Regions from separate parts of the Roseibium sp. M-1 genome, predicted to be linked through region 4. Evidence: riboswitches for the same ligand, from Rfam matches in the RefSeq annotation. Region 4 holds a riboswitch; each other region holds the start of a gene.
What was found. A riboswitch is a leader RNA that binds a small molecule or an ion and turns the genes downstream of it on or off. The one in region 4 is predicted to bind cobalamin.
Positions count from the first base shown of each region.

Region 1: another riboswitch for cobalamin. It lies ahead of ACX3M4_RS00600 (DUF1636 family protein); the one in region 4 lies ahead of ACX3M4_RS18095 (CbtB domain-containing protein).
Region 2: another riboswitch for cobalamin. It lies ahead of cobU (bifunctional adenosylcobinamide kinase/adenosylcobinamide-phosphate guanylyltransferase); the one in region 4 lies ahead of ACX3M4_RS18095 (CbtB domain-containing protein).
Region 3: another riboswitch for cobalamin. It lies ahead of ACX3M4_RS27185 (hypothetical protein); the one in region 4 lies ahead of ACX3M4_RS18095 (CbtB domain-containing protein).

Region 1 is NZ_CM137257.1:116,415-123,983, reverse strand. Features, by position in the region: gene ACX3M4_RS00615 (FecCD family ABC transporter permease) at 1-514, opposite strand, end outside; gene ACX3M4_RS00610 (ABC transporter substrate-binding protein) at 562-1,497, opposite strand; gene ACX3M4_RS00605 (ABC transporter ATP-binding protein) at 1,513-2,286, opposite strand; gene ACX3M4_RS00600 (DUF1636 family protein) at 2,283-2,687, opposite strand; cobalamin riboswitch at 3,076-3,287, opposite strand; gene ACX3M4_RS00595 (hypothetical protein) at 3,555-3,788, shown strand; gene ACX3M4_RS00590 (hypothetical protein) at 3,917-4,117, shown strand; gene ACX3M4_RS00585 (cupin domain-containing protein) at 4,139-4,630, opposite strand; gene ACX3M4_RS00580 (S9 family peptidase) at 4,834-6,918, shown strand; gene ACX3M4_RS00575 (hypothetical protein) at 7,235-7,569, shown strand, end outside.
Region 2 is NZ_CM137257.1:740,096-747,664, reverse strand. Features, by position in the region: gene cobN (cobaltochelatase subunit CobN) at 1-1,907, opposite strand, end outside; gene cobW (cobalamin biosynthesis protein CobW) at 1,950-3,080, opposite strand; gene cobU (bifunctional adenosylcobinamide kinase/adenosylcobinamide-phosphate guanylyltransferase) at 3,077-3,628, opposite strand; cobalamin riboswitch at 3,663-3,875, opposite strand; tRNA gene ACX3M4_RS03425 (tRNA-Asn) at 4,211-4,286, shown strand; gene ACX3M4_RS03420 (hypothetical protein) at 4,471-7,569, opposite strand, start outside.
Region 3 is NZ_CM137257.1:6,038,939-6,046,507, reverse strand. Features, by position in the region: gene ACX3M4_RS27205 (GTP-binding protein) at 1-225, shown strand, start outside; gene ACX3M4_RS27200 (DUF1826 domain-containing protein) at 222-887, shown strand; gene ACX3M4_RS27195 (LysR substrate-binding domain-containing protein) at 1,163-2,062, opposite strand; gene ACX3M4_RS27190 (trans-sulfuration enzyme family protein) at 2,154-3,311, shown strand; cobalamin riboswitch at 3,586-3,794, shown strand; gene ACX3M4_RS27185 (hypothetical protein) at 3,923-4,321, shown strand; gene ACX3M4_RS27180 (hypothetical protein) at 4,293-4,574, shown strand; gene ACX3M4_RS27175 (TetR family transcriptional regulator) at 4,771-5,406, shown strand; gene ACX3M4_RS27170 (siderophore ABC transporter substrate-binding protein) at 5,548-6,456, shown strand; gene ACX3M4_RS27165 (ABC transporter permease) at 6,478-7,461, shown strand; gene ACX3M4_RS27160 (iron chelate uptake ABC transporter family permease subunit) at 7,451-7,569, shown strand, end outside.
Region 4 is NZ_CM137257.1:4,005,708-4,013,276, reverse strand. Features, by position in the region: gene ACX3M4_RS18135 (Smr/MutS family protein) at 1-179, opposite strand, end outside; gene mltA (murein transglycosylase A) at 183-1,292, opposite strand; gene ACX3M4_RS18125 (Tim44/TimA family putative adaptor protein) at 1,406-2,134, opposite strand; gene ACX3M4_RS18120 (FxsA family protein) at 2,369-2,881, shown strand; gene ACX3M4_RS18115 (acyltransferase family protein) at 3,143-4,174, shown strand; gene ACX3M4_RS18110 (DUF1636 family protein) at 4,394-4,753, shown strand; gene ACX3M4_RS18105 (hypothetical protein) at 4,757-5,299, opposite strand; gene ACX3M4_RS18100 (CbtA family protein) at 5,374-6,099, opposite strand; gene ACX3M4_RS18095 (CbtB domain-containing protein) at 6,074-6,244, opposite strand; cobalamin riboswitch at 6,278-6,500, opposite strand; gene polA (DNA polymerase I) at 6,677-7,569, shown strand, end outside.

The DNA.
Region 1 (7,569 bases), 2.7 Mb from region 4:
TCGACAGAATGATGAAGGAGACCGCGACACCGGCGAGCACCAGCCTGTCGGCACTGGTGGCCGAGGCGAAGCGGGTGACGAGAAGCACCAGCAGGGTCGCCACAAGAGCACCGGCAAAGGCCATCAGCGGCACCGTCAGAAGACCGAGGAACAGCCCCGTATGCAGGAGAGCCAGAATGGCCCCTGCAGCACCGCCGGAAGAAATGCCGAGAAGGTGTGGATCGGCCAGGGGATTGCGCGTGACGGATTGCAACGCGGCACCGACAAGCGCAAGACCGGCCCCCACAAGCCCGGCCAGAAACGCCCGCGGGAAGCGCAGCTCCCAGACGATCGCCTCCCGCCCGGAAGACCAGTCAGGCGTCACCAGATCCGGCCAGACTTTGTTGGCTGCAATGCCGAGCACCGTGCCGGCCGGGACATTGACTGCCCCGACCATGACCGCGACCACAATCGACAGAACCAGCAGCAGCAGGCCCGCCGGCGCAAGGCCCCAGCGGCTCGCGCCGAAACGCAAGGGCGCGCGGTCCTCCGGGTCGTGCCGGGTCACCTTCTGCAACAAGCTTATTCTCCCCAGAAACCGTCGGCGAGCTTTTGCACGGCCTTGATGTTGCGCGGGCCCGGCGTCGCCTCGACATACTCGAGCACGACGAAGCGATCGTTCTTGACGGCTTCGATCCCGGCCAGCGCCGGGTTATCGCGCATGAACGCGCGTTTCTGGTCCGCTGTCACCTCACCATAATTGACGATCACGACCACGTCCGGATTGCGCTCGACAACGGTTTCCCAGTCAGTCGTCGCCCAGCTCTTTTCAAGATCCTCCAGCACGTTGACGCCGCCGGCGGCCTCGATCAGCGCTGTCGGCATGGCGTAGCGGCCTGCCGTGAACGGCTTGTCCTCCCCGCTGTCATAGACGAACACCTTGAGTGGCGCTTCATTGCCGGGAAGTGAACTGCGGATACGATCAAGCTCCAGTTTGTAGGACCCGACCAGATCATAGGCTGTGTCCTCCACAGCGAAGATACGGCCGAGGTTCAAGAGGTCGTTATACATATCGTCAAGCGAGGCCTTGGCCTTGCTGCCGATATGAATGCAGCTTTCGGTTAGTTCGTAGACCTTGATGCCGAAGGGCTCCAGCGTCTCCGGCGTCACTTCGCCGCCAACCTTCATGCCGTAGTTCCAGCCTGCGAAATAAAAATCCGCGTCGGCACCGATCAGAACCTCTTTCGAAGGATATTTCGACGACAGCTCCGGCAGTTCGGCCACACCGGAGCGCATCTGCTCGTCCAGCGTCTTCCAGCCGGAAATGCCGGTATATCCGGCCATCCGGTCGCGCAGTCCGAGGACCAGCATCATCTCAGTCAGATTGACGTCGTTCGATATGGCGGCCGCCGGGACGCTGTCGAAGGTGACATCCCGGTCGCAGCTCTTCACGGTAACCTGCGCAAAGGAGGTCCCGGCATAAAGAACCGCGGCAAGGCCGAGGGCTAACTGTTTCATGGCATTTCTCCAGGATCAAAGATGGAAAGTCAGATGAGGGCGTTCGCTCGCGGCAAGGAGTTCCCTTTGCACGCGCACCCCGTAGGCGTGTTCGATATGGGCCGGCGACAAAACCCTGTCCGGCGCCCCATAGGCAACGCTCCTGCCCTTGTGGAGCAGCAGCAGCCGGTCGCAGACGCCGGCCGCGAGGTTGAGGTCGTGCAGGCTGGCGACCACCGTGATGTCGAGACTGGCGATCAGGGCCACGATCTCCAGTTGATGGCGAATGTCGAGATGGTTGGTCGGCTCGTCCAGGATCAGGAGCTGCGGTTCCTGCGCAAGGGCACGTGCGACCATCACGCGCTGACGTTCGCCACCGGAAAGCGTTCCAAAGGCGCGGGCTGCGTAGGGCAGCAGGTCCATGCGCTCCAGAGCATCCGCAACTATTTCCGCATCCCGTTTGCCGCCCGAGGCAAAGCCGGAACCGTGCGGCCGCCGGCCGAGCACCACGATTTCCCTGACACTGAGGGCGAAATCCGTCGGTTGCTCCTGCAGGACGGCAGCGACCTTGCGGGCAACCGCGCGCGGCGATTGCCGCCAGATATCGGCGCCGTCGAGAAGAACGGCACCGCTCGCCGGACGGTGGAAGCGGTAAAGCAGGCGCAGCAGGGTGGACTTGCCGGCCCCGTTGGCACCGGCAATCCCGAGCACCTGTCCCGGCCCCAGATCGAAGCTCAGAGGATGGAGCACCGGTTCGCTTCTGCCCGGCTTCCAGCTTACCTCCCGCACCGAGAGCGCAGCACCGCTCATGACAGCGCAGCCTTGCCGGCCTCGGTCACGATCACGGCTGCAGGAAAGTGAAAAGGTGGAACCCCGCCCATCTTTTGAGCCTTTTCCTTGCTTCGGCTTCGATCCGTTTCCGCCAACCGCTTGCTTTCGGCAAAATCAACGAGCGCATCGATATCCGCCTGCGGATCAACGTCCCCGAACAGGTAGATTGCCTTGTCCGTTGCCCGGAACGCGGCGATGCAAGGCCGTGAACAACCGGCGAGCCCGGCTGTCCCGGAGATTTCGAACCCATCGCCCACGAAGGGAGACGCCATCGACATGGCTTCCTGAAGACGCCGTAGCAGCCGGTATCCGGGCAGGCACTGCGTCCCTCTGTGCCGGCAACTGGTGCAGACCTCGATCCGGTGCTGGCCGCAGGTCATGGTCTGCCTTCTTCCGGCATGGAATCGGCTCGCTCGACAACCTTCGGCAAAGCCGGTTTTCGGCCCCGTCGCGGATGGGAAGCTCTTCTGAACGAACTGATCGATCCCTCCCCGGTGCGCGAAAGCTCATTCAGCGTCACCACGTTCCCCTCTGTCGTCGAGGCGAACGGGACCTGGCAGCCATTCGGGCGCATGGCCCTGACCACGCGGTCGCAAAGACTGCTTGCCCGTGTGGGAAGCTCATGGAGATCTTGTGAATTGCTTGTCCGTTTCCGGTTCATATCGCCCTCCGCGATTGCGCGGCGTGGCGGAAAACCGAATGTCAGTCTGTGTCAGCAGGTGCCGATAAGCCATGTCACTCGCTCCTCCGGGACACCCCGCCCGGGTTGAAGTTGAAGATGCGATGGCAGGTCTCCTGACTTGCGGGTCGAAGCTCGCCTGATCCTTCCCGGGGTTTCCCCAGTGGCGCTTTCAGGTTCGCTCACCGCTCACAGTTGCGGGGGCAGTCACGGATTTGGCGCTTGTCGGCAAACCGCACCGTGTTCCCTTTTCATCCCGATCCAACGTGTGGAATCGGGAACCATCTCCTTTTGAGTGACTGAAATTGAAGGAGCTGTCAATTGGTCCGGACGGATCGAGCAAGAGGTTTGCCTCAAAATGCTGATTGGCCATTTCCCGGAAGGTACACGGGTGCGGAATGTCTTCGTCTGCAGAATTGCCCGCCAAGTCGTCGGCGCGATTGGGTAGCATCTTTACAACCTGTGGACACCGTCGCAAGTTCCGGCTAATTCAAACGAATTGATTTCATCAGGTTCCTGGAAGGACATCTCGTTCTTTTCCGGATGCGCCGTTTTCACCTAGATCGACATGTCTGTTTCCGAGTATTTCCTGGCCGTCGCATTTATCGTTCTGTTCGTGCCTGTCCGGTGGATCTGGGTCGCAATCACACTAAGCTTCTCGCTTCTCGTTGCCGCGAACCTGTTGCCCCGTTCACTGCTCCAACAACTGGATATTCCGGGAAGCGTCGCCCTGACGCAGTTTTTGCTTGTGGCCGCCACGGCGTCTATCCGGCTCGGAATCGAGCGCTGGCGGAACCGATGACGCCGGCCGGATTCAGACGGGAGGCATGCCGTTGCACATGTTCTGAAGATACATCCAGCTTCGAAAATCCGGCTACCGATGCTTTTGTTAGCGCGTTATGAAGGCTGTAGGCGGGATCTCGAACTTGCATGTTTCACCAAGCTTCACATGCGGAACGGCCTTCATCAACACGGCAGGCCGCCAGGATGCTGCTCAAGGGCGCAGATCCGGACAAACTGCCGATCAGAGAAATTTCCGCCAACGCAGCGACCCTTTACATCAAAGCCGCCAACAAGGCGCCGCCGAAACTGCTGCTCAAGAACGCCAACAATCAGATCGACCTTAAGTAGGACCGGTGACTGCACGGCGCGCTATTTCTTGCCGACGCTTCCACCAAGTTCCTTGATGTTCTCCCGGTCGACCAGGCTCCAGGGCATGCCGGCGTGACGGTGGATCCTCTTTCCGAGCTTCGGATAATCGGCGACGTCATGCACGAGCCGCTCGCCAACGACAATGCAGCGCAGTGTTTCCTGGCCGTTGTTGCGGATAGTATGCGCCAGGCCTCCCTTGCGGTAACCGATGAAGTCGCCGGTGCCGATCGCGATTTCCTCGTCACCTATGACCGCGACCGCCTGTCCCGACAGCACGAAAACACATTCATCCTCATGGTAGTGACAGTGAAATTCGGTCGTTTCCCGGCCTGGAGCCACCTCGATGAGATGGAAGCCGAATCCCTTCAATCCGGTCGCATCGCCAAGGGATTTGTTCAGACGCTGTGCATTGGGATTGAGAAAATGGGTCTTTTGCGTACCTTCCATGGCTGCGATGTCGGTTGCAGTCAGAAGGTAGGTTTCGGTGGGCATGGTGAGGGTCCTTCGGCGCGTGATCCAATACCGGCAACAGATCGCGAAGTAGCCGTTTCGTCCAGTGCCCCAATGCAAGACAGCAGGTCCCTCTCCCTGGCAACGCCTGGCCACAGCGAGGTGCCGGAACCCGGTCACCAGACCTCGATCCCGGCACTTTTCACCTCTTGCCTTCGGCTTTCAAAACTCCTACCTCGGGAGCCATGAAACAGGATGCCTTTCCCCCGCGCGCCGAAGCGCGCCCCGTCACCCATGAAACCCACGGCATAACCCGCCAGGACGACTACGGCTGGCTCCGGGCGGACAACTGGCAGGAGGTCATGAAGGACCCGTCCGTGCTGGACGCCGATATTCGTGCCTATCTTGAAGCGGAAAACGCCTATCACGATGCCCAGATGGCACCGACCAAGGCTCTCCAGGAAAAGCTCTTTGCCGAAATGCGCGGCCGCATCAAGGAGGACGACAGTTCGGTTCCCTCCCCCGACGGCCCCTACGCCTACGGTCTGAGATATGAGACCGGCGGACAGCAGCCGATCTTCTTCCGAACGCCCCGCGACGGCGGCGCGGAAACCGTGCTGCTGCACGGCGACAGGGAAGCTGAGGGCAAGGCCTATTTCCGGATCGGCGCCGTCAGCCAGTCGGAAAACCACAAGCTTCTGGCCTGGGCCTATGACGACAAGGGCTCGGAATTCTATTCGATGCGGTTGCGCGATATCGAAAGCGGCACGGACCTGGACTATCGCATCGAGGACACCGGCGGCGGCGGCGTCTTCTCCGCCGACAGCCGGTACATGTTCTACATCCGTCTCGATGCAAATCACCGCCCGTCGAAGCTGTTCCGGCACGAGATCGGCACCGATCCGGCAAGTGACGTTCTGGTCTACGAGGAGGAGGATCCCGGCTTCTTCATGGGCGTCGGCAAGACCCAGTCCGGCCAGACCATCGTGATCGACATTCACGACCACGAAACCTCGGAAGTCCGCATGATCCCGGCGGATAATCCGACCGCCGAGCCCGTGCTGGTCGCTCCGCGCGAAACCGGCATCGAATACTCCATCGAGGATCACGGCGGTACGCTCTATATCCTCACCAATGCCGGGGACGCCGAGGACTTCAAGATCGTCACCGCGCCGAAGGACACCCCTGGCCGCGAGACCTGGACCGATCTGGTCGACCACAAGCCGGGCCGGCTGATCCTGTCCCACTGCGTCTACAACACCTTCATGACCAGGCTGGAGCGTGAGGACGGCCTGCCCCGCATCGTCATCCGGCGCCTTGCGGACAACATCGAACACGCCATCGCCTTTGACGAGGAAGCCTATTCCCTCGGCCTCGGCGGCGGCTACGAGTTCGACACCAATACGATCCGTTTCACATATTCCTCCATGACGACGCCTTCGCAGACCTTCGACTACAATGTCGAGACCCGCGAACGTGTGCTGCGCAAGGAACAGGAAGTACCCTCGGGCCACGAAGCGTCCGACTACGTCACCCGCCGTCTGCATGCGACGGCACCAGACGGCGAAAGCGTGCCGGTGTCCGTGTTCCACCACAAGGACACGAGACTCGACGGTTCGGCGCCGCTGCTGCTTTACGGTTACGGCTCATACGGCATCACGGTGCCGGCAAGCTTCAACACCAACAGCCTGTCTCTGGTCGACCGGGGCTTTGTTTACGCCATCGCGCATATTCGCGGCGGCAAGGACAAGGGGTTCCACTGGTACAAGGACGGACGGCGCGAATACAAGAAAAACACCTTCAGCGATTTCATCGCGGCGGCCGATCATCTGGTCGACGAGAAATACACCTCCCACGACCGCATCGTCGCCCAGGGTGGTTCGGCCGGCGGCATGTTGATGGGCGCGATTGCCAACCTGGCACCGGAGAAATTCGGCGCCATCATCGCCGAGGTACCGTTTGTGGACGTGCTGTCAACCATGCTCGACGACACGCTGCCGCTGACCCCGCCGGAATGGCCCGAATGGGGCAACCCGGTCGCCGACAAGACGGCATATGAATACATCGCCTCCTATTCGCCCTACGACAACGTGACGGCCAGGGACTATCCCGCCATCCTGGCGCTTGCGGGCCTGACGGATCCGCGTGTCACCTATTGGGAGCCGGCAAAATGGGTTGCCAGGCTGCGCGCGACTGCGACCGGCGACAATCTCCTGATGCTGAAGACCAACATGGAAGCCGGCCATGGCGGCGCTTCCGGACGGTTCGACCGCTTGAAGGAAGTCGCCGAAACCCAGGCTTTCGCGCTGCTTGTCACTGGCAAGGCGTGACACCTGACCAGCTTCAAAATCGGAAAGACACCGAACCAGGCCCGGCAACGGGCCTGGTTTTTTGTCGAGGCCCCAAATTCGACGATACGGCAGGAAATGAGAGTTCCGGGTTGAACGCAACAATCGCAAAGAATTTCAAATAAACCGGTCCAAATAGAACGTGAAATCACTCTGTTAATTTTTTATCGAAACCAAAATATTTCAGACTTTTCATGAACTATATTTAAATTGAACAACATCATCCGCCTCACCAGTTCAATGTTTCCAGATCAGATCAAATATATCTGGAGATTAAAACTAATGGTGAGGAGACGTCATGAATATCCAATTGAAGCCTGGCGCGGAAATCTTCGACATTGAAGACCTGATGGATCGGCATTTCGAGACGCTGGAAAACAATTCAGTCCGGAGCGGACCGGCCGGTCCGCCGGGACTTCCCGAAACCAAGTTTAGCGGCGCAAACTGGCTGGAATTCGGCGCTGGAGACAACCTGCCCTTTCTCAATCTCGATCCCTATGATCTGGCCGGCAAGGGCGATCTGCCGGACTTTTCGATCAGCAGTCCGGATCCGGACTATATCAACTGGGAGCTTGGCGGCACGCCGGACCAGCTTGAGCTCGATGTCGGAGTTTACAACGCGACAATGGTTTC
Region 2 (7,569 bases), 3.3 Mb from region 4:
GCGAGATAATATTCGTCGAGCAGCGTTTCCAGCTCTTCGGCGACCCCATGGCTTTCCGCGCGGGCGAGTGGCGGGGTCAGGTGATCGACAATGACAGCAGCCGTCCGCCTTTTGGCCTGAGCGCCCTCGCCCGGATCGTTGACGATGAAGGGATAGATATTCGGCACCGGTCCAAGCACGGCTTCCGGAAAGCAACCTTCAGACAGCGCCAGCGCCTTGCCCGGAAGCCATTCCAGATTACCGTGTTTCCCGAGATGAATGACTGCATCCGTGCCGAATGTCTCGCGCAGCCAGATGTAGAAGGCGAAATAATGGTGCGGCGGCACCAGTGCCGGATCGTGATAGGTCTCCTTCGGATCGATGTTGTAGCCGCGCGCGGGCTGGATGCCGACCACCTGGTTGCCGAACCGGTGCAAGGCAAGACGGAAGTCGCCACCGGTCACATGCGGGTCGTCCTCCGGTTTCCCCCACCGGTCATTTACCGCAGAGCGAACCGCCAAAGGCAGCCTATCGAAGGCGGCCCGGTATGCCTCGAGCGACAGCGTCTGAAAGCCTGCTCGCAGGTTCCGGCTGTCCAGAGCGTTGGTCATACCGGATGTCAGAACCTCCATGAGTGCAGCCGAACCGCTTGGCGCCTCACCAACCTCGTAGCCAGCCGCCGCCATCGCCTTAAGGACGCCCACACACGAGGCCGGCGTGTCGAGACCGACACCATTGGCGAGCCGGCCGTCCTTGTTCGGATAGTTGGCAAGGATCAGCGCGGTCTTCTTCTCTGCTGCTGGCGTGCGCCCAAGCTTTGCCCAGGCCGCTGCCAGTTCCGCAGTGAAGCGCATCCGGTCCGGCACCGGCGTGAACCGCACCGGTGTCGATTGGGTTGCCTCATCGAAGACCCCCTCTTCCTTGAAGGAGACGGCGCGTGTCAGAATCCGGCCGTCGATTTCCGGCAACGCAACATGCATTGCAAGGTCGCGGATCGACAGACCTTGGTCGCTTTCTACCCACCCGTCCTTCGAGGACGAGGAAAACACCACCTGCAATACGGGCTTGCCTGGCCGGTCGAGTGGTGTCGTCTGATGCGCGGTCCCCGCCTTGGAGACAGCAAAGGCAGTGCCGTTCAGAACGACATCCGGAAGTGTTGCCTCGAACAGGTTCTCCAGAACGGCAACGGATTCGGCTTCCTTGAGGCTCGACACATAGACCGGCAGCGCGTTGACGCCTGCCTCGCCGAGTGCTTCAACCAACGCATCCACCGGGGCGGTCTGCGAACCTTGCACCAGCGCTCGGTAGAAAACGATCGCGGCGACGGGACGCGCTATGTCGCTCCAGGAAGCCTTCAGATCGTCCAGCCCCGGGGCGATGTGCCCCGGCAGATAGATCCCGGCCCGTGGCAGCGGCACCGGATGAGCCGGGTCCTCGGCCTTGCCGATGAGGTGGGCCGCGTAGGTCAGCGCGTTCACATAGTTCTCCGAACCACCCTCGACGCAATAGCGCCAGAACCGGTGCACTTCGGCTGTCGGCCGCGTCGAGCGGGACGTCAGGTCCTCGTCCCACTTGTCATCGCCTGGAACGACGATCAGGTCGATCCCGCGCGCCCGCGCCTCTTCCTCGATGCGTTCCAGACCATAGCGCCAGTATTCGACACCGCCGAGAATGCGCAGGATCACCAGCTTCGAGCCACTGACCGTCTTTTCGGCATAAAGGTCGACCGAATAGGGGTGCGACAACGCCATCAGGTTCGCGAGACGAAGGCTTGCCCGCCCCGCGCCCGACCGGTGATGCGCTGCTGCGAAACTGCCGAGTTCGGTATCGGCCGCCGACAGGAACAGGATGTCGGCCGGGGACTGGCCGAGATCGACCGCGTCCCCTCCGTCGTCGATCCGGCGCGTCTGGCTGGCGAGAATATGCATCAGCTGCTTTTTCTTCCGGTATTCCGTTTAGTCTTCTTGCTTTCAGGCGGCCGCGCTCAATTCGCCCAGCAGCGAACGCACACCGGCAAGATCCAGCCCCTTGAGACCGATCACAACCAGCTTGCCGGCGCTTTCCGCCCCTGCCGCGAACCAGGTTTCGACGCGTGGCCCGACGGCCTGAACCATGGCCGGCGCCGCCTTGCCTTCGACACGAACCGCACCCTTGATGCGCAGCACGCCTTTCAGCGCCATGGCTTCCAGCACCTTAGCTTCCGCATCCTTCAGGCTGGCAAAGGCACTGACTTCGAGCACATGGCTTTCGAAATCGTCGTGATGATGATGGTCGTGGTGGTGATCATGATGATGGTCGTCGTCATCGTGGTCATGGTCATTATCGTCGTGATCATGGTCGTGGTCATCGTCGTGATGATGGTGATGATGCTCGTGGCGGAGGGCCATGTCGTCTTCGGCAGCGGACTCGCGGCCGAGCAGGACCTCGATCGGCAGCGTGCCCTTCTCGGCAGAGACGATATGTACGGCGGGGCGCACATCCGCGGCAATCCGCTCGTGAACGGTCTTCAGAACATCCTCGGCGACGAGATCAGCCTTGTTCAGCACCACCAGATCCGCGCAGCGGAGCTGATCATGGAAAAGCTCTTCAACCGGACTGTCGTGGTCGAGCGCCTCATCGGCGGCCCGCTGCGCGGCCAAAGCCTCTTCGTCAAGGGCGATGCGGCCTTCGGCGAGCGCGGCTGCGTCCAGAACCGTCACGACACCATCCACGGTCACCTTCGGTTTGACACTCGGCCAGGAAAAGGCGCGCACCAGCGGCTGCGGCAAAGCGAGACCAGACGTTTCGATGACGATATGCTCCGGCGGGTTGTCGCGGGCGAGCAACATTTCCATGGTCGGCAGGAAATCGTCGGCGACAGTGCAGCAGATGCAGCCGTTGGTCAGCTCGACCACTTCTTCGGCGGCGCAATCCGGATCGGCGCAGCCGTTCACCAGCGAACCGTCGAATCCCATGTCGCCGAATTCGTTGACGATCAGCGCGATCCGCTTGCCGTTGGCATTGGTCAGGAGATTACGGATCAGCGTGGTCTTGCCCGCGCCCAGAAACCCGGTGACGATGGTTGCCGGGATTTTCCGGCCCGACTGTTGAGAAGAAGTCATAATCTGATATCCGGTTGAGAGGTGGGTTTCAGAAGGATCGGCAGGCCGGCGGCAACGAACACCACTTTGGAGCAGACCCCGGCCATAACCTGATTGAGCCGGCCCTGCGCATCGCGGAACGACCTTGAGAGGCGGTTCTCCGGCACGATGCCCATGCCGACCTCGTTGGAGACGAAAACAACAGGACCGGCAAGCCTGGGCACCGCCGCGCAGAGCTGCGCGGTTTCTTCGGCAAGATCCCTTTTGGCAAAGAGAAGATTGGAGAGCCAGAGCGTCAGGCAATCGACGAGAATGGCCCGGTCCGGACGGCTTTCGGCGGCAAGAATGCCGGCAAGGTCGGTCTGTTCCTCGATTGTCTTCCAGGTGTCGCCACGCTGTTGCCTGTGCAAGGCGATGCGCTTGCCCATTTCCGCGTCATGGGCGGCGCCGGTCGCGACATAGAGTTTCGGAAAACCGGTCTCTTCCACGAGCCGTTCGGCGAACCGGCTCTTGCCGGAGCGGGCTCCGCCGAGGACCAGGGCGGTCCGTGCGCCGTGTTGATCAGTCAAATCCGTCTCCCGGCCGTCCACCCGACGGTCCCCAAGGGTTGTTCCTGCGACGGCCGGTCTCCTGGCTTGCGGTTCATCGCGTCTGCACCCCTTCCCGGCTCGTTTCAAGCCAGTGGTTTTCGTGCAGCCGCTCACCGCTCACAGTTGCGGGGGCAGCTCCGGATCTGGAGCAATCAGCTCCGCACCGGATTCCCGTTTCATCCGGACCGGGCACACGCCCTCTCCGGAACCGTCAGGACCTTCCTAACCGGATCTTGAGGCGCACACAAGCACCGCTCTTTTCACTCGTTCGGCAAGCACACTGCGCCCGATCCCGCGCAAACACCTGATTATCCGGCCGCATCCTTGCAAGCTTTGCGGATGGTTGAGCTGTTTCGATGTATCAAAGTGCTGGAAACGCAGCGTTTTACAGGCCGTTTCTAACCTCTATCGGTCTGAAAAATATCGGGTTTTCCACATAGGCTCCAAAAAAACGCCAGAGCGGAGAAAAAAACGCCTTGAGGGGCTTGGCAAACGGATCAAGCCTTTGATATACGCATCTCCATCGACGGGGCGGCAACACGCTGGCCCCGAGCGTGGTGATCCCCAGTAGCTCAGTTGGTAGAGCAAGCGACTGTTAATCGCTGGGTCGCTGGTTCGAGTCCGGCCTGGGGAGCCATCACCACTCTCTTCTAAATCCAAGAAATCATTGAGTTGTAGAAGCTCTGGGTCCTCCAGGCGCACGTTACGCGTTTGTCGATAGGGTACACCGAGTGCGTATTTGCATGGAATATCTTCGGCAACCTGGTCTTGAAAAGCCTCAAGCTGCCCTCAGCAGCCCTGCAAGCGGACTGACAACACTGTTAGAGCACGTCATCTGACAAACTGATCTTCAGAACCATGTCATTGTAGTCGAAATCGGAGTTTTCGGACGCCGACAGGTCTTCGAATCCAAATGTGTTTGTGCCGAATGTGCGGATATATTCATAACCGCCGTCGTGTGCATCGCCGATAAAGAAGACGTTGCCCGTCTGGGTGAAGAGAACGGGGGCATAGAAGCCGTCTTCGCCGTCAACCACCCAGGTATCCTCAAAGCCGAACGTACCGCCGCCGCCTTCCAGCAGAAAACCGCCGTCGACCTCGTCCCGGAGGGACTGCCGGAATTCCTCCGTGTTGCCGTAGTCGACGCCGCCGACGCTCGACGGGTCCCCCGTTTCCGGATCCAGTGACAGGCGAACAAAGCCGATCTGGTTGGTATTGCCGCAACTGCCCGAGAGGTTGACCGTCACCTCGGTGCCGTGTTCCAGGAAAATGAATTCCTGGTTGAAGGTGCGTTGCGCGGACGCGAGCAGTTCCAGCAGGGAGAGCCCATTTTCGACCTCGGCGACGATCTGGAATTCGCCGACGCCCAGGATCGTGTTTTCCGAGGTCGAAAGGTTCTGGATGTCCGGATCGAGATTGATCTGACCATTCCCGGAGAGGATCGCGAAACAAAGGGTCTGGTCTGCCTCAAGGTAAACCGTCTGGCTGCCGACCAGAAGGAGGCTCAGATCGTCGGCATGAACTGAGGATAGCGACCCTCGAACCGACTGCTCGAACGAGACGTCCGAGCCTGCGACACCCTCTCTCGAAACGTAGTCGCCTTCCGCATCCTTCACATAGAGCAGGATGGTGTCGCCATCTCTGTTGCCGGCCGCCTGCAAGACGCTGAAGGAGATCCAACTGCCGAATTCCTGGTCGTCGGGTCCAATGCCGAAATCCGTCAGTCCCAGGCACTTGCCGCCGTCCTTGAGTTCAAGCGTGCCTTCCTGGAGATCCACATCGACAGTCAGCACCGTGCTGGTGACACCCGCCTTGACGAGTTTGTCCAGCGTCGTGCCCTCGGTATATTCCGTCATCGTGACCGTGTAAGTCCCGTCGCCCAGTTGCATAGCGGATGTCTGCCATTGACCGTCGATGTCGGCCTGCGTGTTCGAGAACTGGTGAATGACGACATCGCCCAGTTTGACTTCGACCGTGGCGTAGTTGAGGCCCTGGATCTTGTTGGTCTCAGCCTTCAGCCAGTCGCTGTAGTCTGCCGCGGTCACGTTGAGGCCCGTCCAGCCGAAGGCGACGCTCCCGAACGAGGTCGTGATGGTGTTGGTGTTGAGGTTTACCTGCCCGTCGAGGGCGACAAAATTCGTGCCCCCCTCGAGTCGCCCGGCAATGGGTGTCGACGGCGCTGTCTGGAACGTATTGTCGGGATTGTAGGTCAGAAGGGACGGGTCGATCGCTGACGTCGTGCCATGCAGGAAATTGACCGAGAAGGTCGGGACAACCGAGCCGTCGATCGCGGCAGCGGCGATCTGCGCCAAGCCGTCGATCTGGACGTTCGTGGCATCGTTGAGCGGGTTTACAAACTCCAGCCCGCTGCTCCCCTCTTCCATTCTGGCATAGAGGTTAAACGTCTTTTGAGCGTCCCCCGTGCCGACAACAATCTGGAACCAGTATGAGCCTGCCTCCGAGTAAGGCAGACCGGTGATGGTCATGCTGCCAGGCGTTGGCCCTGCCACCGTGGGTGCTGTCACGACAAATCCCGTCGGGCCACTGGCGATCGTCCAGTTGCCCCAGAATTTATCGCCAGCTCCACTGAACTCAATCAACGTGTCCGGAGCATGGGCATCTTTGGTGGACTTGACCTTTAAAGCCACATACGGGCTCGTTTCCCCGGATTCGTTCGCCAGCATCATGCTGGTGTTGAAGAAATTGAGTGTGATGTTGTTTGCGCCCGCCGTATCAGCCTTTTCATAGACCGGCGTGGCAACAGGCGGCGCCAGATAGTTGTTCACGGCCGGCGTAATATAGCCGGTTGGTGTTTCGCTATCGTCAAAGATGGTCAGGTCGATTTCACTGACGTTCCAAGTGCCGCCGATCTGAGCGCTGTTGCTGACGGAGATCAGTGGATCTCCATTGTCGAAGTGCTGCATCACATTGTCGGAATAGCCGAAACCATAGGAATTGGAGTTCTTGAACAAGATCTCCGCGTAAGGATCTCCGGAATAGGTCGCCGCGGTCTTCAGGTTTCCGCCAAAGGCATAGGTCGGATCCCAGTTATAGGTCTTGTTCAGATCGATCCCTTCAGTCACCGAAGGGTTCACCGACGCTCCCGTGTTGCCGAAATAGTTCGCCGAAAAGCCAGTCACCAGCTGGGTCAGAACAGCACCCCACTGGTTGTTTTCACCGGAGTTCATGGTCCATTCGGGGTGACCGGAAAAGGCTGCGTGGTCCAGTATCCGGTAAGGATCGGCATCTGTTTTCGATGTGAATACGCCGACATTGCCGAGGGTCGAATAAATACTGTTCTGCAGATCCGCAGACGTGATCTTGATGTACCCTTTGATCTGGCTGGAGCTGGTCGGTGACAGCCAGAAATAATCGCCGTCATCCGACTCCACGCCTTCCAGCGTATAGGCGAAGTATCCGGCCTGATGATAGACCCCGTTGGCATCGGCCGCCCCGTTGAAGAAGCCGTCCAATATGATGTCGTTTGGCTGAACGCTCAGAAGGCTCGTGACATAGGCCTCCCAATCGGAAGCCGCGAAGGGCTGTGGCGTACCGGGTGCGTCAGGATCCTGGTAGATCGCGAGTGTTTCAGCGGGCGATAGAGCGGACTGGTTCTGACCATACAGAGCGCTGCCTGCATCCGAGTATGTGTATACGGTTGTACTGCCGGAAGCCCCGATATTGGCGAATTTCGTGAAGAGATCTGAGCCAGAGATACTGTAACCGCGAGAATTCTGACCGTCTGAATACTTCACAGTCAGCCCCATCGGCAAACCGAACCCATTCACAGAGGTAAGATTGCCGGCATCCGCGGGATTGTTGCTGAGAGTTACCTCAAAACTGTCGAGACGAAATCCATAATTTTGCCCGTTGAACCAGTTCAACTCGGATTCTTCGGTAATTACGTCGGGTATGTAATT
Region 3 (7,569 bases), 2.0 Mb from region 4:
CCGCAGGACGAACGCGCACTTGCCTATGTCAAGAACCACTGGTCGGAGCCCTTTGGCGACCGCCGCCAGGAAATCGTCTTCATCGGGTCGGGCATCGACTGGGCACCGCTGCAGAAGCGTCTCGACGACTGCCTGATCGACGAAGCGTCCGGCGACGATCTGGCCCGCTTCGCCCGCCTGCCCGACCCCTTTCCCCGCTGGAACAGGGGCGCGGCTGCGGCATGACCGGTCTGGCATCTTCGAACGCGGCAGGGCACACACAATGTGCCCGTCTTGGTGTCCGTCAAGGCAGCGCGCAGGATGTTCTCATCGGCAGAGATGATGACATTCTGCTCCTGATCGAGGCCCCAGGTGTCGCGGCGGCCATTTGGCAACGCACCCCCGATCCGGAATTCCAGTCCTGGATTGACGCCCTGCCGGCAAACCGGCTTCCGGAAATGCGCACCACCCTGCCGGTCGCTCTTGCCGGGGAAGCGGCTCTGGCCGCCTGCAGGATTGCCGGCATGCCGGAGGAGCGATGGTTGAACATGCTGGCCAGCGACGTCGGAGCGCTGGCGGCAATCTTCGGCCGGATCATGAAAGCGGAGTATGTGCAGATCCGCTTCGACGTTTCCGACGACGCGATGTGCCCGAAGTTCCACCTGGACAATGTTCCGGCCCGACTCCTGTGCACCTACCGCGGCGACGGAACGCAATATGTGCCGGAGGTGCACCAGACAAACCCCGCACGCGTCCGGAACATGCGCACCGGCGCCGTGGGCCTCTTCAAAGGCGGAAAATGGCCGTCCGAGGAACGATGCGGCCTTCTGCACAGATCGCCCGCCGTTCACCCGCACACCGGCGCAAGATTGCTGCTGGTGATCGACGTTGCGGATCCGGCAATCTGATATGCTGCGAAAGGGCAACGCGACTGCCGACACCAGGTACCCTTTCAATTCGCTTGATGGAATCAGGCCGATACTACGCTCCCGATCTGCAACCAGACCGACGACGACGGTTCCAACGCATGCGACTTCACGCGAATGGGCAGCAAGCGGATGCTTGCAGGAGAACCTTCAACCGGTGAGATCTGCCGGACGGCGCGACCTTTACCTGCTGCTTCACGAGGGGAGGATATTCCAACAGGTTGAATTCGATCCCTCTTCGGGCATACAACCGCCCCTCACCCGCCAGCCGCTTCGCTCGTATTCCTGAGCTTCATCAACTCGCCGACAAAGTCCTTCACGAGGCGGGATTTCTGGCTGTTGGGTGGGAAAAGCATGTAGGTCCTGAAGGGCACTGCCGGCGAGAACGGGCGCAAAACAAGGCCGTCCTGGAGGAACTGGCGAACCACCAGCGGGTTCACGAATCCCACCGCATCGCCTGTCAGCACCAGGGCACATACGGTCGCCGCGTTGGGCGTCTCGATGATGTAGCGAGGCGTTACCCCCGCCCTCTTCATCGCGGTGTCGAACCGGTGACGTGCCTGGTCCTCCGGCGCAAGGCCGACAATCGGGCAATCCTTCAAGAGGGCGGGAGTTATCTCGTCGTGGCAAACAAGCGGATGATCCGAGGGCATGGCGATGACCCCGGGGTAATTGCCGAAGACCTGGCTGTCGACACCGGTCCGCTCGATCTCATCCGCCGCGATTCCAATGTCATACCGGCCGTCCGCCACCCCGTTGCGGATCGCGGCCGACCAGGTGATGTGTAGCGTTATACGCACATCGGGATGCCGGGCACGAAAGGCCCGCACCGCCGCCGGGACAAGGGACACGCCCGCCGCCGAAAGGGAGGCCACCCGCAACGACCCGGTTCCGAAATCCCGGATGTTGGCCGCCGCCGCCCGCAGCCGGTCCATGCCGCGGAAATTCTGCTCGACCTCGCGAAAGAAAAGCCGGCCCTCAGGCGTGGGCACCAACCGGCCACGCACCCTGTCGAACAGGGGAAAACGCACCGCCTGCTCCAGCTCAGCGATCAGCCGGGAGACGGCAGGCTGGGTTACCCGCATCAGTTCCGCGGCCCGGACGGTTGAGCCGGAAATCATGACCGCATTGAAGGCCTCGAGCTGACGGTGCTGCATTATAAGATTTTCGCATAGACTGATAAGCCTCTATCAGTATTCCTGCGTCGACCGCCGTGCAATGTTTCCCCGACAGAAAAGGAGCCTGCGCATGCACGATGCAACCCTCACCGTCCATCATCCCGAGGTTTCGAAAGACGGATACACTTCCCTTGGCGTTTCGACGCATCGTGCGTCCGGGATCGTCTTCGACGATGCCGCTGACTACGCAAACCGCGAAAAGCGCGATCTGGACGGATATTCCTATGGCCTGCACGGCACGCCGACACACCGCGTGCTGGAGGCTCAGCTGAGTGCCTTGGAGGGCGGTGCGAAGACGGTGCTTTTGCCTTCGGGGCTGGCGGCGATATCCGTTGTCTTCCTCAGCGTGCTCCGGCCGGGCGACCACCTGCTCCTTCCCGAAACGGTCTACCCGCCCGCAACCGGCCTGTGCCGTGACCTTCTGGAACCCATGGGCATTTCCTGGTCCGTTTATCCACCCGGCATCGGCGCGGGGATCGAGGAGCACATCCGCCCGCAGACGCGCCTGATCTGGACCGAGTCACCCGGCTCGACGACGATGGAAGTGGAAGACATTCCCGCCATTGCGGCCGTGGCCCGCGCGCGCGGCATTCTGACCGGCATCGACAATACCTGGGCAACGCCGCTGCTCTTCAAACCGCTCGCACACGGCATCGATTTTTCGGCCCAGGCGCTGACCAAATACGCGGGAGGTCATTCCGATGTTCTGATGGGCGCCGTCACCGTTGCCGACCCGGATCTGCGCCGCCGGCTGCGCGACACGATGCGGATGCTGGGCATCGGGGTCGCACCGGATGCCGTGTCGCTTGTGCTGCGCGGGCTGGAAACGATGGCCCTGCGTCTGTCTCATGTGGGCCGCGTGGCGACCGGTCTCGCCACCGAGCTTTCAGGCCGGGGCATTGGCGAAGTTCTGTTTCCCGCGTTGCCGGACAGCCCGGGTCACGTGTTCTGGAAACGCGATTTCAGCGGATCAAGTGGCGTCTTCTCCGTGGTCCTCCCGGAGACGGCCAGACCGAAACTCGACGCCGCACTGAACGGGCTGGAAGTGTTCTCCATCGGCTCGTCCTGGGGCAGCACGCGCAGCCTGGTCGCCCCGATGAACGTCGCTGCGTCGCGCGTGCCCCCGCATCCCCGCAACAACAGCATCATCCTGCGGCTGAGCATCGGACTGGAGGACGAACGCGACCTGCGCAACGACCTGGATCGCTTCTTCGGCATGCTGGCCTGAGGGTCTGCCTATCTGCGGGGGTTCTCTTTCACTCCCGTCCTGAAGGTGAAAGAACGGGAATTGGCCCCGCCGATACGACATCGAGATATTTCGTTAAATGCCACGCCGGGTTGCCGTCTTGACCCGGGGGGAACCGGTAGCACCGAAAAGAGGGGCGCTCAGAAGACAAACGCCAAAATGCCCTACTGTGAATACTGCCAGTAACGCCAGGGCCGGCCGCATGTGTCTGCACTGCCTGTTTTCCTTATGCTGCCGTTGACTAGTCTTGAGGAATCCCGCACAAAGAGCCGTCGGTTTCCGAAAGGAATGAAAAGGGAATCCGGTGCACGGCGGAGGCTTGAGCACGTCGCAAACCCGGAGCTGTCCCCGCAACTGTAAGCGAAGAGCGCCCTCAAGCTGGCCACTGGACCGGAACGGATCTGGGAAGGCCGGGGAGCGTGTTGACCCACAAGCCAGGAGACCTGCCGGCGCTTGTTCAATCAAACCCGGGCGGGGTGTCCTGGAGGAGGGTCTCATGACTTGCACCCGAAGGTGTACCGATCCCGGCTACCTGGCCGGCCATGGGTCATACCCGTCTCCGTTTGCTTCGCCGCAACTGGAGCACGGGACACTTGCTCACGACCATTTCTTCAAATCTGTCCGGCCGAATTAAGGTTCCGGACCTTCGCCACGTTCGCCTGGCCATTGCGGCCGTCTTTGTGTTGGCCGGTGTGACCGGCGCTGCCCTGGCTGATCCAATCTCGGTGACCGACGAAACCGATGTCACCGTCACCTTCGAAAACCCGGTCAGCCGGATCGTCGCCTTCAATGCTTATAACGGCGAATTCGTCCGCGCGGTGGCCGGGGTCGAAACCCTTGTCGGTCTCGATGCTGATGGTCTCAAGGAACCGGGTTACTGGCCCGAGGACGGCTCGGTTGCTGTTACCGGGCAGACCCAGAGCGAACCGAACTATGAGGCAATCGTCGCGCTTGATCCGGACGTTGTCATTTTCCCGCGCAACGGCGCTTGAAGACCTTCTGCTATGGCCGGAAGTCATCGGATCGGCGCACTGGCTGGTTGTTGGAACGCCCACCGATGCCGTCGCCGCGATAAAGGACTGGGCCAAGGCCGGTGCCATCGACGGCTGCGTCGCCTTCCCGGGCGGCTCAACGAAAGTGGGGCGCCTGTTTCTGGAACAGGTCGTCCCGGCACTCAGCGACTTCGGCCGCTTCCGCAAGGACTATCGCGGCATAACATTCATCGATCACCCGAGTGATCGCTGACGGCGACGGCTTCACAAATTGCGGTCGGAACGATTGGCGGCTTTTGGGATCAAATTGCAAATTAGATAAACGACCGGATTGGAGCCCCCTTTTTGACCGTCCTGACACATGAAAGGAAACAGGCTCTCTTTTTCAAACAACGTTTGAACTCTCCCGTCTTTCGGTCTACATCCTCCAGACCAACCGAGGAGGGAGTATGGAGCCGGAACCGACACGCCAGCGCCTGTTGTTGAATGCGGAAAGACTGATGGCTGAAAAGGGTATTTCGGCCACTTCCGTGCGCGAGATCACGGACGCCTCGGAAGCCAATGTCGCCTCTGTGAACTATTACTTCGGCAGCAAGAGCGACCTGCTTCTGGAACTTCTGAAGAGCCGCTTTCAGCAACTGGATACCGAACTTCTGGGCCGCCTCGAAGCGGTCAAGAATGCAGGCAACGGCTCTCCTCCGAGCATCGAGGACCTCACCTGCGCCTATTTCGATGCCTTGGTCAATCTTGGCTTCAATCCGAAAACCGGACAGAGGGACCCGTTCATCTTTCTGATCCAGCGGGCTTCCTCTGAACAGGAGAGCGTCCTGGTCAAGGCGCAGGATTACAGTGCGCCCGGAATATCCAGACTGTTCGAGATGCTGGCCGCGACTGTGCCCGATCTCGACCGGAACACCCTGCATCCTAAGATGCTGATCGGCCTGATGTTCACGACATCTGTCGACGCCATGGAAGCAATGGCGGCGGGCGAAGACAATGGCGCACTGGTAAATGCCGTCCGTGCGTTCCTCGTCGCCGGGGTCAAGGCCTACCTGTCGAGCCTTGAAAGATCAATTGACGCCTGAGAACTGTTGAATTCCACGTCGGCATTTGGCATGACGGACCGGCCGAAGGCGCTTGGATCGATCAGTCCTGCGGCACATTCAATTTCAATACGCTCAGCCATTTCAGGGGAATAGCCAGGCGTCCACATCTGGAGACGCATTATGCGCAATTTCCATTGGGTGGCGCTCGCCTTTGCGGCTGCACTCGGTACCCAGGCAAGCCTGGCTGACACAATTTCCATTGAAACGGCGAGCGGTCCGGCAGAGGTCCCTTCGCAACCGGCCAGGATCGCAGTTTTCGACATCGCGGCGATCGACACGCTCTCTGCCCTGGGTGTCGAGATCGCCGGTGCTCCGGCAAATCTCTACGTCGACTATCTTGAAGGCGTTGCCGAGGCGGCCGAACCGGTAGGCACCCTGTTCGAACCGGATTTCGAGGCGATCAATGCGCTGCAGCCGGACCTGATCATCGCAGGCGGACGGTCCTCGACCCAGGTCGAAGCCCTCTCGGCCCTTGCCCCGACAATCGACATGACCATCTGGGGCGACGGCCTCCTGGACCAGGCACGTGCGCGACTGGCCGCCTATGGCACTCTGTTCGGCAAGGCCGAAGAAGCCGGCAAGCTGGACCAGGATCTGGCAAAGGCGATCGACGCGTTCAAGCAGCAAGGAGCGGCAGCGGGCAAGGCCCTGATCGTTTTGACCAACGGCCCCAAGATCAGCGTCTACGGGCCGGGCTCTCGCTTCGGCTGGCTGCACACGGAACTCGGGATCGCCCCGGCGGTGGAGGAGATCGAGGACTCCACCCATGGCGAAGGGGTCTCCTTCGAGTTTATCCGAGACGTCAATCCTGACTGGCTGCTGGTCATCGACCGGGCGGCAGCCGTTGGCGCAGACGGCGCTTCTGCCCGGGAAACCCTGGACAACAAGCTGGTCGCGGAGACGACGGCCTGGAAAAACGGTCAGGTCGTCTACCTGGACGCCGCCAGGATCTACATTTCCGCCGGCGGATATCAGTCCGTGCTTGGAACCCTGACCGATCTGTCGGCAGCGTTTTCCAAGGCCAACTGATCGGTAGAAGGACCCTTGCGCCTGAACGTCCACCATCTCCCCTCCTCCGCGCAGATCTGGTTCTGCGCGGTGGCCGGCCTGCTGACAGCCCTCACCCTGGCAAGTCTTGCCATCGGGGCTGCGGATGTCGGGATTGTGGAGCTGCTTCAGAGCAAGGAAGGTCTTGAACTCTTTCTGATCAGCCGCGTACCGCGCACATGCGCGGCAATTCTGTCCGGTGCATCTCTGGCCGTCGCAGGTGTCATCATGCAGATGCTGGCACGGAACCGGTTTGTCGAACCGGCAACCGCGGGCACAGGTGAGTGCGCGGCCCTCGGACTTCTGATCGTGACGCTGCTGATGCCGTCAGGCTCGATCTTCCTGAAGATGGCCGTCTCCTGCTGTGCTGCGTTCGGCGGCACGGCCATATTCCTGGCTCTTGTGCAGAAATTGCCGCCAACACAGCCCTTGCTGGTGCCCCTGACCGGGATCATCTATGGCGGCGTCATTGCCGCCATCACCACGTTCATCGCCTACGAGAACGACCTGATCCAGTATCTCGGCATCTGGATGCACGGCGAATTTTCCGGCGTTCTTCAGGGCCGCTACGAACTGCTCTGGGCCTCCGGCCTGGTCGCGCTCGCAGCCTATCTCTACGCTGACAGGTTCACCATCGCCGGCCTCGGCCGGGACGCCGCAATCGGCCTTGGGCTCAACTACCGCCATGTGCTGGTTGTCGGCCTGGGCATCGTTGCCCTGATCACGTCCTTCACCGTGATTACGGTCGGCATGTTGCCCTTTGTCGGCCTGGTCGTTCCCAACATCGTCAGCCGCTTTCATGGCGACAATGCCCGCAGAACCCTGCCGCTCGTTGCACTGACCGGCGGAACACTGGTTCTCGCAAGCGATGTGGCAGGCAGGCTCCTGCGCTATCCATACGAGATTCCGGCCGCAACAGTCTTCGGTGCCGTCGGCACCGGTGTCTTTCTCTGGCTGCTGTTTGCAAGGCCGGCTCATGCCCGATAGGAAACTCCTCCTCCTGGGCGCTTGTGCATTGCTTGCGATCCTGGCCTATCTGACTTTGGGTGCGCGGGGCAACTGGGGCTTTGTCCTGTCGTTCCGGGGCACCAAACT
Region 4 (7,569 bases):
GCGGTCGCGGTCCTGGGTGTTTTCGCGGCAGGTTCCGGGTCTGCGGCCTGCAGCTTTTCCAGCTCCGCCTTGAGTTCCTGCACCCGCTCCGGATGCATCGGTGTCAGCGTCTTGGTGACCTTGCCCCACAATTCCCGGTCTTCCGGAGAGAGAGCGCCCTTTTTTCCCCGCCGCGCCATCGCTCAGTCGGCCGCCGCTGCAATGGCGCCGGCCGGCACCAGGACAGTGAAATCCGCGGCATGGCGGATCTCGCCGGCATAAGCGCCGGCAAGGTCTCCGGATCCGGTGAAAATGTCGCCGCGGGCGGGACCCTTGATGGCGGAACCAGTGTCGTCCGCGACCATCAGCCGTGCAAAGGGGCTGCCCTTGCCGGCGGGGTCAGGTATGTCCGAAGCCACGAAAACCAGAGCGCCATAGGGCATGAAGGCCGGATCGACGGCAAGGCTGCGGCCGGCCGTCAGCGGCAGGCCCGCTGCGCCGACGGGACCGTCCTCGGGGCTGATCTCGTCGGCCTCGCGAAAAAAGATATAGGACCGGTTCTCGCGCAAAAGCGAATCGACCTGATCCGGATGGTCTTCCAGCCAATGCCGGAGACCCGACATGGTGAAGTCCTCGGGTGTGCCCTCGCCGCGCGTCACCAGGAGCTTCGCGATGCCGGTATAGGGATGGCCGGTCTTGCCGGCATAGCCGACACGCATGACCGATCCGTCGCTCAGGCGCAGCCGGGCGGAACCCTGGACATGGACGAAAAAGGCATCGACCGGGTCGGCAAGCCAGACCAGCTCAAGCTTTTCCGGATCGAGCGCGCCGTCCATGATCGCGCCGCGGTCGGGCATTTCGCTCAAAATCCCGTCCTGGCGCCGCCCATGGCTGAGGTCGGCGGGCCAGTCCTGCGGCCGGTTGCCGCCGGTGACAGGTTCAAGGCCGTCGGGTTTTTTCAAGAGCGGTACGGAATAGTCCGCCGTTTTCACCCGCGAGGCGGCAAGCTCCGGCTCGAAATAGCCGGTGACGAAGCCTTTCCGGGTGATCCGGTAGGGGCGGAAATGGGTCTCGAAAAACCGGCGCGCGTCCGGTGCGCCCTTGAGCGCCGCCTCTTCCGCGTCACGGCAAAGAAATTGCTGCTCGGGCCGGGAGAGCCGGGGCAGCAGGCCGTTTGCCTCCAGGATTTCGGGTTTCCGGCACAGGCGCAGGAAGCTTTTCAGCGCTGCCGCGTGGTCGTCGTTCTGCCAGCCTGCCAGAGCGGTGAAGGAGATTTCGTCGAACCGGTCCGGGATCTGCGGGGCTTGCGCCATGGCGGAGGCAGCTCCTGAAACAAAAAGCGGCGCGGCCACAGCCGCGCCCTTTAAAACTGCGTCAAGCCGGAAGGCCGGCCCGGGCCGCGTATACCGCTTCCCCCGCACCATGGTCAGTCGGCGGATTCGGTCGCAACCAGCTTCCAGTTCGGATCGCGGGTCGTGGTATCCCGCGCGAAAGTCCAGATATCGATCACCTCGGTCACCTTGGCCGGATCGCCGTCCACCACTTCGCCGGCCCGGTCCCGTGTCGCGGAAATCAGCTGGCTGTGGATCTTGACCGTGACCTGGGCGGTCGGGCCTTTCAGCGCCGCTTCCACGATCTCGGCCTTGTCGATGCCGACAAAGGTGGATTCGATGGTCTCGCCGCGTTTTTCACGGTCGTCGATGGCAGTGACAAAGCCTTCATAGACTTCGCGCGACAACAAGTTCTTGAGCGCCTTCTTGTCGCCGTCGGCAAAGGCCATGACGATCATTTCATAAGCCGCACGCGCGCCTTCCAGGAAGGGTTCCGGCTCGAAGCTGCGGTCGACGGAAAGGATCTGCTTCAGGGCGCTGTTGAGCGCGGAGCCTGCCGGCGCGACCTTGTCGATCACCACATTGCCGCCCGCACCCTGTGTTTCCACCGGTTCCAGCTCGTCGGTGCTCTGGTTCGGCAGGGGGATCACGTTGTCCGAGCTGTTGCCGTTCGCACGGTCACGCGGCTGTTCCGGCTTGGAATAGGGATCGAAGGGCGGGCGTTCATTGCCGGTGCGCTTGCCCAGCACGGACCGCAACCTGAACAGGATGAAAACCGCAAGGCCCAGCAGGAGGAGGTTCAAGGGGTCAAAAATCTCGTTCATCGTAACTTCCGGCTACCCTTTGTAAGGCTCAAGAGCCGCTCCCGTCCGTAAGGTGAGCACCGCCCCGCGCGCAAGGTCATGTATTTCCTATTTAGGGGGTCCTTGAACCAGCATCCAGACCCAAGAGCAAGACTGATTCTTCGTCAAGCCCGTCTTTCCGCGACTGCCTGCTCGCATTTTTGGCAGTGAATGTCTACCTTATACCCAAACAGCTTATCAGACGTTGGAGGTCCCGTGGGACTTTATATCATTGCCGCAATCCTTCTGCTGCCCCTGATCGAGATTGCGGTCTTCATCTGGGTGGGCGGTCTGATCGGCGTCCTGCCGACGGTCCTGCTGACACTGGTCACGGCCGTGGCCGGCACCTTGATGCTGCGCCAGCAGGGCCTGTCGCTGCTGATGCGCATGCAGAAGGAACTCGACGCGGGCCGCTCTCCGGGCAATGAGGTCATGCAGGGGGCAATGATCGTCCTGGCCAGCATTCTCCTGCTGATTCCGGGCTTTGTCACCGATGCCATCGGCCTGCTGCTGTTCATTCCGCCGGTGCGCGAAGCGCTTGCCCGGTTCATCATTTCCAAGTCCAACGTGGTCATCGTCGAAGGCGGTACCGGCAAGAGGCGGCCCCAGGACGGCGTGGTCGATCTCGACGAGGCCGACTGGTCGGAAAAGAAGGATGGACCGGCAGGTGGCGACAGCCAGCCGCGCTTCAGCCCCTGGCAGGACGGCTCCGGCGGTGCCAAGCCGTAACAGGCTCGTTGCGGAAACGGAAACCGGTCACCAAGTTGTGACAATTGGTGTATGCGTTCTTTTTACAAGGTATGGTTAGTCTCGCCGCGATTCGATACCGCCCGGCCGAAGCCGGGCGCCGGCCAGACATGAGCTAGAGCATCGTCCGTTCAGGAGAACGCACACAAGATGCTCTACCGCGTTAAGATCGATCAGCTTTTGGACGCTCAACCGGTGCCGGTTGTGCATCCGCTGATCCAGACACGGAACAGGCAATCGGGAATGAGCGCTGTGCGCGTCGACTGGGTGGACACCGCCAAGGGCATCTGCATCGTCTTCGTCGTGATGATGCATTCCGTGCTGGGCGTGGAAGCGGCCGCTGGCGAAACCGGCTGGATGCACGCCATCGTGGCCTTTGCTGCTCCGTTCCGCATGCCGGACTTCTTCCTGATCTCGGGTCTCTTCCTGTCGAATGTCATCGATCGCGGCTGGAAACTCTATCTCGACCGCAAGGTCGTGCATTTCGCCTATTTCTATCTGCTCTGGATGAGCATCCAGTTCGCGGTCAAGGCGCCGGTCTTTATCGACGAACTCGGCCCGCGCGGTGCGCTGGAATTTTACCTCTTCAGCTTCATCGAGCCCTTCGGCACGCTCTGGTTCATCTATATGCTGCCGATCTTCTTCGTCGTCTCCAAACTGGCCCACGACAACCGTATTCCCTGGCAACTGGTGCTCGCGATTGGCATCGTGCTGCAGATCGCGCCGATCGACACCGGCTGGCTGCTGATCGATGAATTCGCCGCCCGTTTCGTCTTCTTCTATTCCGGCTATGTCTTTGCGCCGCAGATCTTCCGGCTGGCCGGATGGGCGCGCGAGCGCATCGGCGTCAGCTTCGCCTATCTGCTCGTCTGGGGGCTGGTTAACGGCGGCCTCGTATATCTCGGCTGGTCGCAGCTGCCCGTCGTTGCCCTGGTCCTGGGGGCTACCGGCGCGGCGGCCATCATCCTCACCAGTGCGCTGATCGTGAAATCGGGCGGGCTCGGTTTCCTGAGGCACTTCGGCGAAAATTCGATCGTGATTTATCTCGCCTTCTTCTTCCCGATGGCCCTGATGCGGGTCATCCTTCTCGATATCGGTCTCCTCGACATCGGCACGATGGCGTTGGTCGTGACCGCCTTTGCCGTCGTCGCTCCGATGCTCCTGTTCTGGCTGATCCGGCGCACGGGCATCGGCTGGTTCCTGTTCCGGCGCCCCGCCTGGGCGTATCTCAGCGGGACGTTTGCAGGCAAACGCCGGACGCAGGCGGCGGAATAGTCCGGAACATGTCCTGACTTCCGCATTGGAAGCCTCTATAAGCCGGGCTGTATCCGCAGCCACGTCGAAAGCTGGCAGCGGATTTTCGTCAGATGAGAGCACGTCGCGAAAAAGTGGATTTCGATTTTCGCAATACGACATGCGTCAAGAAAGAGATAAAGCGGGTCACGTGAGTTCAAATGAACGCGACACGCTTTAAGAGAAAGCGACCGTTTCCAGATGAACCGTATCGTGGTCTGCCGTACCTGCAGGACAAGTGAGCCGGAAGGCGGCGGAGATATGCTGGAAGTGCTGAAGGCGGCCCTGCAGGAGGCGGGTCTTGCGGGCGATCTGTCTGTTGCCACGGTCGACTGCATGGGAGCCTGCGAAGAGCCGGTCTCGGTCGCGTTTCAAGGCGAGGGCCGCGCAACCTTTCTTTTTTCCGGCGTTTCTTTTCCAGTCGATATCGATGATATCATCGCGACCGGCCGGGTGTTCCTCGATGCCGAGGACGGCTGGATCGAGGACGCCCGGCCCTGCGGGCGTCTCCGCTTCTGTCTGCGGGCGCGTATCCCGGCCCTGAAACCCGGACACGGCTGACGTTTATTCGGACCTGATCATCACCGACTTTTTCAGCACGTCACCGTCGATCGCCAGTGTGCTGTGATCGTTGGCGTTCAGCGTTACCTCGACCATGGCCGCGCCTTTCGGCAGGGCGGGCACGTGGAACCAGGGCCCGTAGACCCGGGCGACCTTCTCGCCGTTGACATAGATATGCGCGTGTCCTTCACCAGGGACATCCGCCAGTCCGGCATGAGCCGGTGCGAAGGTGAAGTTTTCCGTCAGTATGTGCAGGTTCCAGCCCGAGACCGGGTCCGGTTCCAGCGAGATGTCCAGCGTCGGGGCGTTGGGTCCCGCGGGCAGCGAGACCAGCATGTCGTGGTTATGGCCGCCTGCATGCGCCTTTGTGTGCTCGGCCGGTTGTCCGGCCGCAGGATCGTTGGGTGCCGGCATGACGTGGTTCGCGGCGTGGCCGGTGCTGTGGTCGTGCCCGTCAAAGGTGACGCCGTTGCCGGCTGCAACGACAAAACCGATGCCACCGCCGAAGATCAGGCCGATGGCAAAGAGAACTAGGGAGCGTTCCATGAGTTTTCCGTTATCACATTGAAAAACCGGGGGAACAGAGGTTCCTCCCGGTTCGTTTCAGTCCGGTGACAGGATCAGGCCGTCTGGGCCGCTTCCGCCCGGGCGCCCTCGCGCTGCCAGAAATAGGCAGCGAAACAGCCGAGCAGCATCCAGGCGGCCATGCCGACCCCAAGAGCCCGGCTGGCAAAAAGCGCACCGATTTCAGTGGGCACCGGCCCGGTGAAGGCATCCGGCTCAGGCGCGCCGACGACATGGGGTGTCAGCAGGAGAATGGCGGCCGCGCCGAAGGCGAGCCAGTTGCGGCCGAAGGCAATCAGCCAAAGGCCCGCACCGGTCGTCACCACCGTCGTCCACCACCAGACCTGCCGGATACCGACATCTGCGGCGGCAACCCCCGGCACTTCCGGCGGCAGCGAGAAAGCCGGCGCGAAGTGGAAGGTCAGGAAACCTGCGAGGCCCCAGATGAGGCCGCTGCGGGCTGTGATCTTCGCATCGCGCATTTCGGCAAGTGCCATTGCCGCCAGAAGCGCGAAGGCATAGCCGGTATAAGTCAGCATGGTGAAGATGACGCTGAGCCCGTCGCGAACGGCGTCGAAGCCGCCGAGATCCTGGTGCGCACTGACGGCGGCCGCGCCGAAATGCACCAGTTCGCCGGATTCATAAAGCTCGGCATGAAGCAGCACGGGCTGCACGAAGAAAAGCTGCAGAAGAGCCGCGATAAGCCCTGCTGCAGCGCCAGCGAACAGGCCGCTGGTCAGCAATCGTGTCAGCATCTTAGTGGCAGGGGAAGCCGGTCGCATGGCGCACGTCGTGTGCCGCGTCATGCAGGGCGCCGGCCTGCACGTGTCCGGTGATGGTGATGATGCCGAGGCCCAGGATCGCGGCGAAAGCCAGCGGCAGGATCTTGGAAACGGAGAGAGTGGCTTTTGAAGTCAGAGCAGTCATGTCGTGTCCTCGTTGCTGTCACACCCGACAGCCGGGGTTGGCCTTTGCCTGGCAGGTCTCCTGGCTCGCGGGTCGCAGCGCCTGACCGCCTTCCCTGCGTCTAACGCAAGTGGCATCGATGGTCGGCACTCTCCGCATACAGTCGCGGGGGCGGCTTCGGCACCCGGCGCCCGAGTTGGGTACGCCGTATCCGAATTCCCTGTTCGTTTCCCGGCACTTTGTGCCGCTGTGGAAAACCAAGCCTTTCCATAATGGCCTATTTGCTTTGCCTGCGAAAGGTCGATTCCGACAAATTCCGTTCCGAAGCGGTCTTGCCGGAAGACGGCACTGCAAATGGCCTTGCCCGCAACCCTCGATGAGGGGGCGCCGATGGCGGTGGACGCAGCCCCGAATTTTTTCCTTTAGGACTTTTCTCAAGGGCGGGCTGCGGGCATGATCCGCGCCATGTCGACGCAAAGCTCTTCCCCCGCCCTCACCGCTGACGACCACCTCATTCTGGTCGATGGTTCCACCTTCATCTTCCGCGCCTATCACGCGCTGCCGCCGCTCACCCGCAAGCCCGACGGGCTGCCGGTCGGCGCGGTCTCCGGCTTCTGCAACATGCTGTGGAAGCTGCTGCAGGAGGGCCTCACCCCGGAAGAAGGCGACGAGCCGACCCATTTCGCGGTGATCTTCGACCATTCGGGGCAGACATTCCGCAACGAGATCTATCCGCAATACAAGGCCCACCGGCCGGAACCGCCGGAAGATCTCGTGCCGCAATTCGGTCTGATCCGCGAGGCGACACGGGCCTTTTCCGTGCATTGCATCGAACAGGAAGGCTTCGAGGCCGACGACCTCATCGCGACCTATGCCGTCCAGGCGGCCGCTCAGGGCGCACGGGTCACCATCGTTTCGGGCGACAAGGACCTGATGCAGCTGATCGGGCCGAAGGTCGGCATGATCGACACCATGAAGAACAAGATCTTCGGTGAAGCTGAGGTTTTCGAAAAATTCGGCGTCGGCCCGGACAAGGTTATCGAGGTGCAGTCGCTGGCCGGCGACAGCGTCGACAACGTGCCGGGCGTGCCGGGCATCGGCCTCAAGACCGCCGCGCTTCTGATCAACGAATTCGGCGACCTGGAATCCCTGCTCGCCAATGCCGGTTCGATCAAGCAGAACAAGCGGCGCGAGAACCTGATCGAGTTCGCCGATCAGGCACGCATCTCGAAACAACTTGTAACCCTGAAGCAGGACGTGCCGGTCAAGGTACCGGTCGGCGACCTGTCGGTGACGGAGGTCGACGGGCCGAAGGCGGTCGGCTTCCTGAAGGCCATGGGCTTTTC